DNA from 2 places in the Candidatus Limousia pullorum genome. Region 2 is predicted to be linked to the other one. Evidence: a T-box and tRNA genes for the amino acid it is inferred to sense, from the RefSeq annotation. Region 2 holds a T-box; the other holds one or more tRNA genes.
The links. A T-box is a leader RNA that pairs with one kind of tRNA and senses whether it is charged. The one in region 2 lies ahead of asnS (asparagine--tRNA ligase), so its partner is inferred to be a tRNA-Asn.

Region 1 (4,813 bases), 380 kb from region 2:
AAGACTTAGCAGAATGGCATGGGAAGGCCAATCAGAGAAGGTGAGAATCCTGTATGCGAAAAGTCAAGGAGGCTAGCTGAATCCAGAGTACCGCCGGACACGTGAAACCCGGTGGGAAGACGGGGGGACCATCCTCCAAGCCTAAATACTACTTGGTGACCGATAGCGAATAGTACTGTGAAGGAAAGGTGAAAAGAACCCCGGGAGGGGAGTGAAAAAGAACCTGAAACCTTGTGTTTACAAGCACCGAAAGCACATCAACGTGCGATCGGGTACCTTTTGTAGAATGGTCCGGCGAGTGTGTGTAACTGGCGAGGTTAATCACTTAAGGTGAGGAGCCGTAGCGAGAGCGAGTCTGAAAAGGGCGCATGAAGTCAGTTGTACACGACCCGAAACCGGGTGACCTACCCATGTCCAGGTTGAAGTGGAGGTAAAACTCCATGGAGGACCGAACCGACTCCCGTTGAAATGGTAGCGGATGAGGTGTGGGTAGCGGAGAAATTCCAATCGAACCCGGAGATAGCTGGTTCTCTCCGAAATAGCTTTAGGGCTAGCCTTGAAATAGATTATCGGAGGTAAAGCACTGTATTGGCTAGGGGCCGAGAGGTTACTGAACCTTAACAAACTAAGAATGCCGAATAATCGTTTTTCAGGAGTCAGACAGTGGGAGATAAGTTTCATTGTCAAAAGGGAAACAGCCCAGACCCACAGCTAAGGTCCCAAAGAGTAGTTAAGTGGAAAAGGATGTGGAGTTGCATAGACAACCAGGATGTTGGCTTAGAAGCAGCCACTCATTAAAAGAGTGCGTAATAGCTCACTGGTCGAGTGACTCTGCGCCGAAAATTTAACGGGGCTAAACTACACACCGAAGCTTGGGAAGTCGTTAAGACTTGGTAGGAGAGCGTTCTGTAAGGGGTGAAGTCGCAGCGAAAGCGGCGGTGGACTTTACAGAAGTGAGAATGCCGGAATGAGTAGCGAGAAATATGTGAGAATCATATTGGCCGAAAGTCTGAGGTTTTTGGAGGAAGGTTCGTCCGCTCCAAGTAAGTCGGGAGCTAAGGCGAGGCCGAAAGGCGTAGTCGATGCACATACGGTTGATATTCCGTAACCACCTGCAATTTAAGCAAAGGGACACCTTGAAAGCGTATAACCCCGGAGTTGGTATTCCGAGGCGTAAGGGAGGACAATAGTCCGAAGTATATGTGGACGAGGGCGAGAAAAGCTTTGTGTATAGAGCCGGTGCCCGTACCGCAAACCGACACAGGTAGACAGGAAGAGAATTCTAAGGCCAACGGGAGAAGGGTAGTTAAGGAACTCGGCAAATTGACTCCGTAACTTAGGGAAAAGGAGTGCTCAGTGAAAGCTGAGCCGCAGTGAATAGGCCCAGGCGACTGTTTAGCAAAAACACAGGTCTCTGCCAAATCGAAAGATGAAGTATAGGGGCTGACACCTGCCCGGTGCCGGAAGGTTAAGAGGAGGAGTGCAAGCTCTGAATTGAAGCCCCGGTAAACGGCGGCCGTAACTATAACGGTCCTAAGGTAGCGAAATTCCTTGTCGGGTAAGTTCCGACCCGCACGAATGGTGTAACGATCTGGGCACTGTCTCAACTACCCGCCCGGCGAAATTGTAGTACCGGTGAAGATGCCGGTTACCTGCGACAAGACGGAAAGACCCCATGGAGCTTTACTGCAGCTTGATATTGGGTTTCGGTAATCTATGTACAGGATAGGTGGGAGACTGGGAAACAGAGGCGCCAGCCTTTGCGGAGTCGCCGTTGGGATACCACTCTTAGATTGCTGGAATTCTAACCTGCGGCCGTGAAACCGGTCGGGGGACATTGTCAGGCGGGCAGTTTGACTGGGGCGGTCGCCTCCGAAAAGGTAACGGAGGCGCTCAAAGGTTAGCTCAGCACGGACGGAAACCGTGCCCTAGAGTGTAAACGCGTAAGCTAGCCTAACTGCGAGGATGACGGTCCGAGCAGTAACGAAAGTTGGAGTTAGTGATCCGGCGGTATGTGAATGGAAATGCCGTCGCTCAACGGATAAAAGCTACCCTGGGGATAACAGGCTGATCTCCCCCAAGAGTCCACATCGACGGGGAGGTTTGGCACCTCGATGTCGGCTCATCACATCCTGGGGCTGAATTCGGTCCCAAGGGTTCGGCTGTTCGCCGATTAAAGTGGTACGCGAGCTGGGTTCAGAACGTCGCGAGACAGTTCGGTCCCTATCTGTCGTGGGCGCAGGATATTTGAGGAGCTCTGTCCTTAGTACGAGAGGACCGGGATGGACGTACCTCTGGTGCACCAGTTGTCACGCCAGTGGCACAGCTGGGCAGCTATGTACGGAACGGATAAACGCTGAAAGCATCTAAGCGTGAAGCCGGCTCCAAGATTAGATATCCCACCGAGAAATCGGGTAAGACCCCTTGTAGACTACGAGGTTGATAGGCTGCGTGTGTAAGTGCCGTGAGGCATTCAGCTTGGCAGTACTAATAGGTCGAGGGCTTGACCATAAGTCCTTTGGATTTGTCTGTATACTCTTTATTCAGTTTTCAGGGTGTTAACTCTGAAAGATGCACCATTAGCTCAGTTGGTAGAGCACCTGACTCTTAATCAGGGTGTCCCGGGTTCGAGCCCCTGATGGTGCACCATAAAAAATAGGGGCTAATGAACAAAAGAACCGTTAGCCTCGAGAAATGGCTCGTTGGTCAAGCGGTTAAGACACCGGCCTCTCACGCCGGTAACGGGGGTTCGATTCCCCCACGAGTCACCAAGTTGGTGTTGATGACGCTGAGGGTCCACCCGTTCCCATACCGAACACGGAAGTTAAGCTCAGTGGTGCCGAAGATACTTGGCTGGAGACGGCCTGGGAAAATAGGGAGATGCCAACACGAAGAGATTACATCCGAGAAATCGGGTGTAATTTATATATTCCTCCTTAGCTCAGTCGGTAGAGCATGCGGCTGTTAACCGCAGGGTCGTTGGTTCGAGCCCGACAGGGGGAGCCAAAAGAAGCAGTTTCGAAAGAGACTGCTTTTTTTATTTCCGCCTTGCAAAGGTTTGGCTTAGAGATTAAGTTCATTTCAAGGCGGGCGAAACCTTCTGTTTAGTCTTTGGAATGGCTTGCTCACGATAGGCTTTGCTTTATTTTTATATCTTAAAAAGGTTTAGCTGAGAAATAAAGGTTCTTTTAAGGTAGGCTATTTTATGAAATACACGTCAGCACAGGACGGGCGAGACATTTTGTTTAGTTTTAGGAATGATTGCTTACAGTCGATTTTATGTCTTAAAAAATTTTGATTAGAAATTATTTTTTATAAGATAGGTCGTTTTTGTTATGGAAAGCTTTATACAAACTTTAACCCCCTGAGTTTCTTTGGAAATTCAGGGGGTTTTTACATAATTGAAATAGGTGATATACTCTCTTATTAAGGGAAATTTATTTTATGATTTCGCTTTCCTGTATTTTCAGAGCCTCTTACTTCTTCGTGATAAAAATAGTTTACAATTATCGGATGGCCAGGCTTTGCTCTGCCGTAGGGCAGCTCATTATCTGTAAAAGGACAGTTATTATCTTTTGCCAATTGTTCAGCCTGCATTTCCAGGGATTTAAAGTAGCTGCGATCTCCTTTATTATAGATAGAATTATACAAGTCGGTCAAATGAGGATATTTTTCTTTTATATAGGTCATAATTTCCTGTTTAAAGCTGCCACGCAGATTAAGATTTTCCAGCCATACTAAATCACATTGTTTTTTTACACGCTGAAAAATTTCATTAAAATCTGTAATTCCGGGGAATATTGGTGAAATAAAGCAAACTGTGCGTATTCCTGAATCATAAATTTTTTTCATAGCTGAAAGTCTGCGTTCAATACTTACAGCATTGTCCATATCAGAGCGAAAGTCTTCATTTAAGGTGTTTACAGACCAGGATACTGTTACTTTTTCAAATTCTTTTAGCAGTTCAATATCTCTGATTACCAGGTCGGATTTGGTGCATATAAGCAGTTCTGCACCGCTGTTTTTTAGCTGTTTTAATATTCTGCGTGTATTTTGAAACTGCTCTTCCTGAGGTATGTAACCGTCAGTGACTGATCCTATGACTACTCGTTGTCCTCTATATTTTTGTGGGTTTTTTATTTCCTGCCAATGCTTTACATCCAAAAAGGTGCCCCAGGGTTCTTTGTGACCTGTAAATCGCTTCATAAATGATGCATAGCAGTATTTACATCCATGTGTACATCCTACATAAGGGTTGACTGAATAACCTCCTACAGGCAAGGTTGATTTTGTCATAATATTTTTAGTGTGAATATCACGAATCAGGATGTTGTCTTTGCTGGTTTCTGCCATATTTTTTATGCCTCCGATACCTGATATAATAATTGTAAATACATGCAGTTAGAAATACGTGTTTACTATAATTTTATCCTTCTTCAGCAGGTGCAGCTTTGCCGAATCCTTTCCAAGCGTATAAACCTTTTGTGTTTTCGTTGCCCAGAAATTTTTCTACCTGACAAACATGCAGAATATGGTCACCAACCTCGGTTGCTTGCTGTAATGTGGCTATCATGGCAAGACGAGTATCTGCCGGTATTTGAATATCCCTGCCATCAATTGATATCATTTCAATGTTATTTTCAGAGACTTTATTTTTAGATGCTCCGGTGGAGCTTCCGCATGCCATAACAGCATCAGCCATGCTTTCTCCGGGAACTGTGATTATAACTTTTCCGGTTTCACGAACTCTTTTTCCTGTATGGGATTGTTTTCCGGCTGCAAATCCCACCATGGGAGGATTGAAAGACAAGTA
Region 2 (4,813 bases):
ATGTCAACTCTCGGTGTGAGGATTTCAAAGGCTGTCTTTTCGTCAAAGTCCAAGGCTGACTGCACAAGCTCTTTTTCCTGCTGTTCCAGAACACCCTCTTCCTCAATACTATTTATTATGTATTTAAGCTCATCTTCTGTAACAGATGGTGCGTCGTTCTTTATTCTCAGCATCTTTATAACTATACTTTTCAGTCCTATAAAGAACAGCGCAATAGGATAAAGAACAAACATAAATACTCTGAGTATTCCGGCTGTATAAAGGGCAATAGTTTCACTGCTCTCTTTTCCTATACATTTAGGTATAATCTCGCCGAATGTCAAAACCAAAAATGTGGTTGCGCCGGTAGCGATAGCCGCACCCATGTCGCCCCAGATATTCATACACAAAACTGTGGCAAGTGAAGAACCGCCCAGGTTTACTATGTTGTTTCCTATAAGAATAGTGGTAATAGTCTTGTCATAGTTGTCGCAGATATAAAGAGCGGTCTTGGCACGCTTTGCCTTTTTACTGCCGCTGTCTGCATAGCTTTTAAGTCTTACCTGATTTACTGTAGAAAAAGCTGTTTCTGTACCCGAAAAAAATGCGGAAAACAATATACAAATGAATATAACAATACCCATTATTGCGTTTTCGTTCAAAAAAATCACCTCAAATTATCTTTCTATAAATAATATTCTGCCCCATCAATTATAAATCTTTTTTTCTGTTAAACTCCTTAAAAGGAATAACCTTGCCGTCGGGAGTTTTTACACTTACCGAATCAAGCTGCTTGTCGAAATTCTCACGAAAGTTTTTGAGATAAACCGCATAGAGAGCCTTTTGCTCATCCTGCTCTTCTTTTGTAAGCCCCTGTTCTCTTTTCTTTTTTGCAAGTTCGTTAATTCTCTTGAGTAAATCGTCCTGCATATAATTTTCTCCTGCTCCTAAAATAAGATATTTATACAGCGCACATGCTTTTTTATCAATATTGTTTATGTTTTTAAGTATGCAAATGATGTCATACCCTCTAAGCACTGTATGAATGTATTCTACCACAAATCATTTGAAATTGATAGATATTATGCATAATTTTTTAAACTTTCCAGCCTTAATATTTTATTAAGGAATAGTCCTGTTTTTGTTGACTTCATTAACAGGTAATTGTATAATGGCAAATGAATGAAAACTTGTATATGTATAGTTATCAGAAAGGAAGTATCGGTTTGAATACTTTAGCATTTGAAAAATACGAGTCCGAAGTCCGTTCATACTGCAGACATTTCCCTACTGTTTTCACTAAATCAAAGGGAGCTTTCTTCTTCGATGAGGACGGAAATAAATATATAGACTTTTTCTGCGGAGCAGGTGCTGTAAACTACGGCCACAACAACGATTATATAAAGGAAAAAGTTCTCGACTATATAGCAAACGACGGTATAACTCATTCACTTGATATGTATACCACAGCTAAAAGAGATTTTATAGAATATTTCGAGGAAAATGTTTTGAAGCCAAGAGATTTGGACTACAAAATCATGTTCCCGGGTCCTACAGGCACAAACGCTGTTGAAGCCGCTTTGAAGCTTGCAAGAAAGTACACAAAGCGCAGAACTGTTTGGGCTCTCATGGGCGCATTCCACGGAATGACATTGGGTGCTTTGGCTCTCACCACTGACAAAGCCTCAAGAAGAGGCGCAGGCGTTCCCCTTGACTCAAATGTAGTTCACATTCCTGCACCTTATATGTTCCCTGAGCTTGACACAATCAAGTACATGGAAACACTTCTCACCGACGACCATTCAGGCGTTGAAAAACCGGCCGCTTTTGTTATTGAAACAATTCAGGCAGAGGGCGGAATTCAGGTATTCGATGTTGAATGGCTGAAAAGAGTGAGAGAATTCTGCACAAAGCACGAAATTCTCCTTATAGTTGACGATATTCAGGTTGGCTGCGCAAGAAGCGGAACCTTCTTCTCCTTTGAACGTGCCGGAATTAAGCCTGACATCTTTACACTTTCAAAATCAATCGGCGGCTACGGCTTCCCTCTTGCTTTGACTTTGTTCAAGCCTGAGCTTGACGTATTCTCACCGGGCGAGCACAATGGAACATTCAGAGGAAATCAGATTGCCTTTATCACTGCAAAAGCAGGTCTTGAATACATGCTGAGCCATAACATCGAAGCAGAAACAAGAAGAAAAGGCGAAATCGAAAAAGAATTTATTGAAAAAGAAATTCTTCCTCTTGACAGCAGAATTAAAATGCGTGGCATAGGACTTATATGGGGAATTGATTTCTCCGAAATTCCTGTAAAGGGCTTTGCCGATAAGGTTCAGGATTACGCTTTTGCCCATAAGCTCATAATCGAGGGCGCAGGCAGAAAGAACGCTGTTTTGAAAACAATGCCTCCTCTTATTATCGAGGACGAAACACTTCTTGAGGGTCTCGGCATTTTAAGAGACGCAATCAAAGAGGTTCTCAAAGAAGAAAACAAATAATAAATACATCTGTTTTCTTAAATATACCATAAAAAATTAACGCCCCGAGTTTTCGAGGCGTTGTTTTTATTAAGGAAGTTTTAATGAAAGCGTTATTAAAGAAAAAAAGCCTTGATTTTTATCAAGACTTTTGCCGGATATCTATTATGTTAAGGATAGTGTTTAACTAAGGAAAAATTTTAAGCGATTTCTTCCATTGAGCAGGAGCAGCCCAAGCTGTGCTTTACACGGTCGTTTACTTCTGCTTTCTTTGCATTGTTGAAACGGTCAACAGTTCCTACAAGATAGCCTGTAATTCTTCTGATTCTCTCAAAAGGAACAGGGTCATACTCATATCTCATATCAACAAACTCGCCGTCAACTTTAAGTTCTACAGATTTTATATATTTATCAGGATGATTTGCTTTAAGCTGTTCAACGTATACATTTATCTCTTCCTGGGAAAGATTTCCGCCTACTACATTTATATTCATAAGTTAACCTCCATTACTAAATATTGTGTTTCTCTTTGAGTGCACACATATTTTAGCACCATATATAGTAAAAGTCAATAGTGATTACTGATTTTCAAAAAATATTTTTTTATCCTTAAAAATCACATCAAATACTTGACATAAGTTTTTATAAAGCATATAATGATTAAGTAATCTGCGCTTTGTAAAGTCATTTTGCAGAGCTGATAATAAAAATTTAACAAAAGCCTTAAATGCTATGATGAAGAGAAGTAGCAAAAGAATTCGCTTACAGTGAGTACGGGACAGTGTGAACCGTACAGCAGAGCTTTCGTGAATAACACTTCGGAGCAGCTATCTGAACAGGAATATCCCCAAGTAGGTGATGCCGTTGACTGTGCGTTAAACAGGATGCTTTTTTATGAAGCTTAGAGTGACCGGTTTTCCGGTAATATAGGTGGTACCACGGGTTTACAGCTGCTCGTCCTATTTTTAGGGCGAACAGCTTTTTTTATTAAAATCTATTAACCTTTAAAATAAAACAAGCAATACAAGGAGAAAACTTATGAAACACATCGACATTAAAGACATTCAGACAAAAGCTGAATATGTAGACACAGACGTCACAGTATGCGGCTGGGTAAGAACTTCCAGAGATTCAAAAAACATGGCTTTTCTCGAGATGAACGACGGAACAAGCCTTAAACATCTTCAAATCGTAATCGACAAGTCAGCCCTTGACAATTACGACTTTGCTTTAAAGCTTGGAACTGCTTTAAAGGTAACAGGTACAGTAGTTCCTGCAAGACAGGGCAGTGTTGAGATAAACGCTAAGGAAATCACACTTTTGGGCGACTGTCCGGCAGATTATCCTTTGCAGAAAAAACGCCACACCCTTGAATTTTTGAGAACTATGCCTCACCTCAGAGTAAGAACCAACACATTTAACGCTGTTTTGAGAGTGCGTTCTGTTATGGCTGCTTCAATCCACAAGTATTTTCAGGACAGAAACTATGTATATATCAACACACCTCTTCTCACAGGAAGCGACTGCGAGGGCGCAGGTGAAGTATTCAAGGTAACTACAATCGGTTATTCCGACCAGTACAAATCAGAAGAGGAATACTACAGCAACGACTTTTTCGGCAAGAAAGCAGGTCTGAGCGTTTCAGGTCAGCTTGAGGGCGAGGTTGCCGCAATGGCAATGGGCAAAATCTACACATTCGGTCCAAGCTTCAGAGCTGAAAACAGCAACACACCAAGACACGTTGCAGAGTTCTGGCACATTGAGCCTGAAGTTGCTTTTGCAGAGCTTGACGACATAATCGAAATTGCCGAGGACATGATAAAATATATAGTAAGAGACGTTATGGAAAAATGCCCTCAGGAGCTTGCTTTCTTCAACCAGCATTTTGAAAAGGGTCTTATCGACAAGCTTCAGCACCTTTTGGACAGCGAGTTTGAAATTCTCGATTACACAAAGGCTATCGAAATCCTCAAGGACGCAAAGAAAGAGTTTGTATACCCTGTTGAGTGGGGCTGCGACCTCCAGACAGAGCATGAAAGATACATCACAGAGGAAGTATTCAACAAGCCTGTATTTATCACAAACTATCCTAAGGACATCAAGTCTTTCTATATGAAGCAAAATCCGGACGGAAAGACAGTTGCCGCAACAGACCTTCTTGTTCCCGGCGTAGGCGAAATCATCGGATGCAGTGAAAGAGAAGCTGACTATGACAAGCTGGTTGAGGCAATGAAAACAAGAAACATGAACATGGATGAATATGCAGATTACCTTGAGCTCAGAAAGTTCGGCTCTGTTCCGCACAGCGGCTTCGGTCTTGGCTTTGAAAGAATTATCATGTATGTAACAGGTATGAG

Region 1: it has a tRNA-Asn gene. The T-box ahead of asnS (asparagine--tRNA ligase) is inferred to sense a tRNA for this amino acid. The anticodon was not compared.

Annotation. Positions count from the first base shown of each region.
Region 1 covers NZ_CM171614.1:879,438-884,250, forward strand. Annotated here, with positions in the region: rRNA gene CGICJO_RS03785 (23S ribosomal RNA) at 1-2,511, shown strand, start outside; tRNA gene CGICJO_RS03790 (tRNA-Lys) at 2,574-2,649, shown strand; tRNA gene CGICJO_RS03795 (tRNA-Glu) at 2,697-2,771, shown strand; rRNA gene rrf (5S ribosomal RNA) at 2,773-2,889, shown strand; tRNA gene CGICJO_RS03805 (tRNA-Asn) at 2,931-3,006, shown strand; gene CGICJO_RS03810 (radical SAM mobile pair protein B) at 3,427-4,353, opposite strand; gene CGICJO_RS03815 (flavin reductase family protein) at 4,427-4,813, opposite strand, start outside.
Region 2 covers NZ_CM171614.1:1,263,189-1,268,001, reverse strand. Annotated here, with positions in the region: gene CGICJO_RS05525 (HlyC/CorC family transporter) at 1-641, opposite strand, end outside; gene CGICJO_RS05520 (DUF896 domain-containing protein) at 691-909, opposite strand; gene ectB (diaminobutyrate--2-oxoglutarate transaminase) at 1,206-2,477, shown strand; gene nrdD (anaerobic ribonucleoside-triphosphate reductase) at 2,657-2,950, opposite strand; T-box leader at 3,180-3,421, shown strand; gene asnS (asparagine--tRNA ligase) at 3,495-4,813, shown strand, end outside.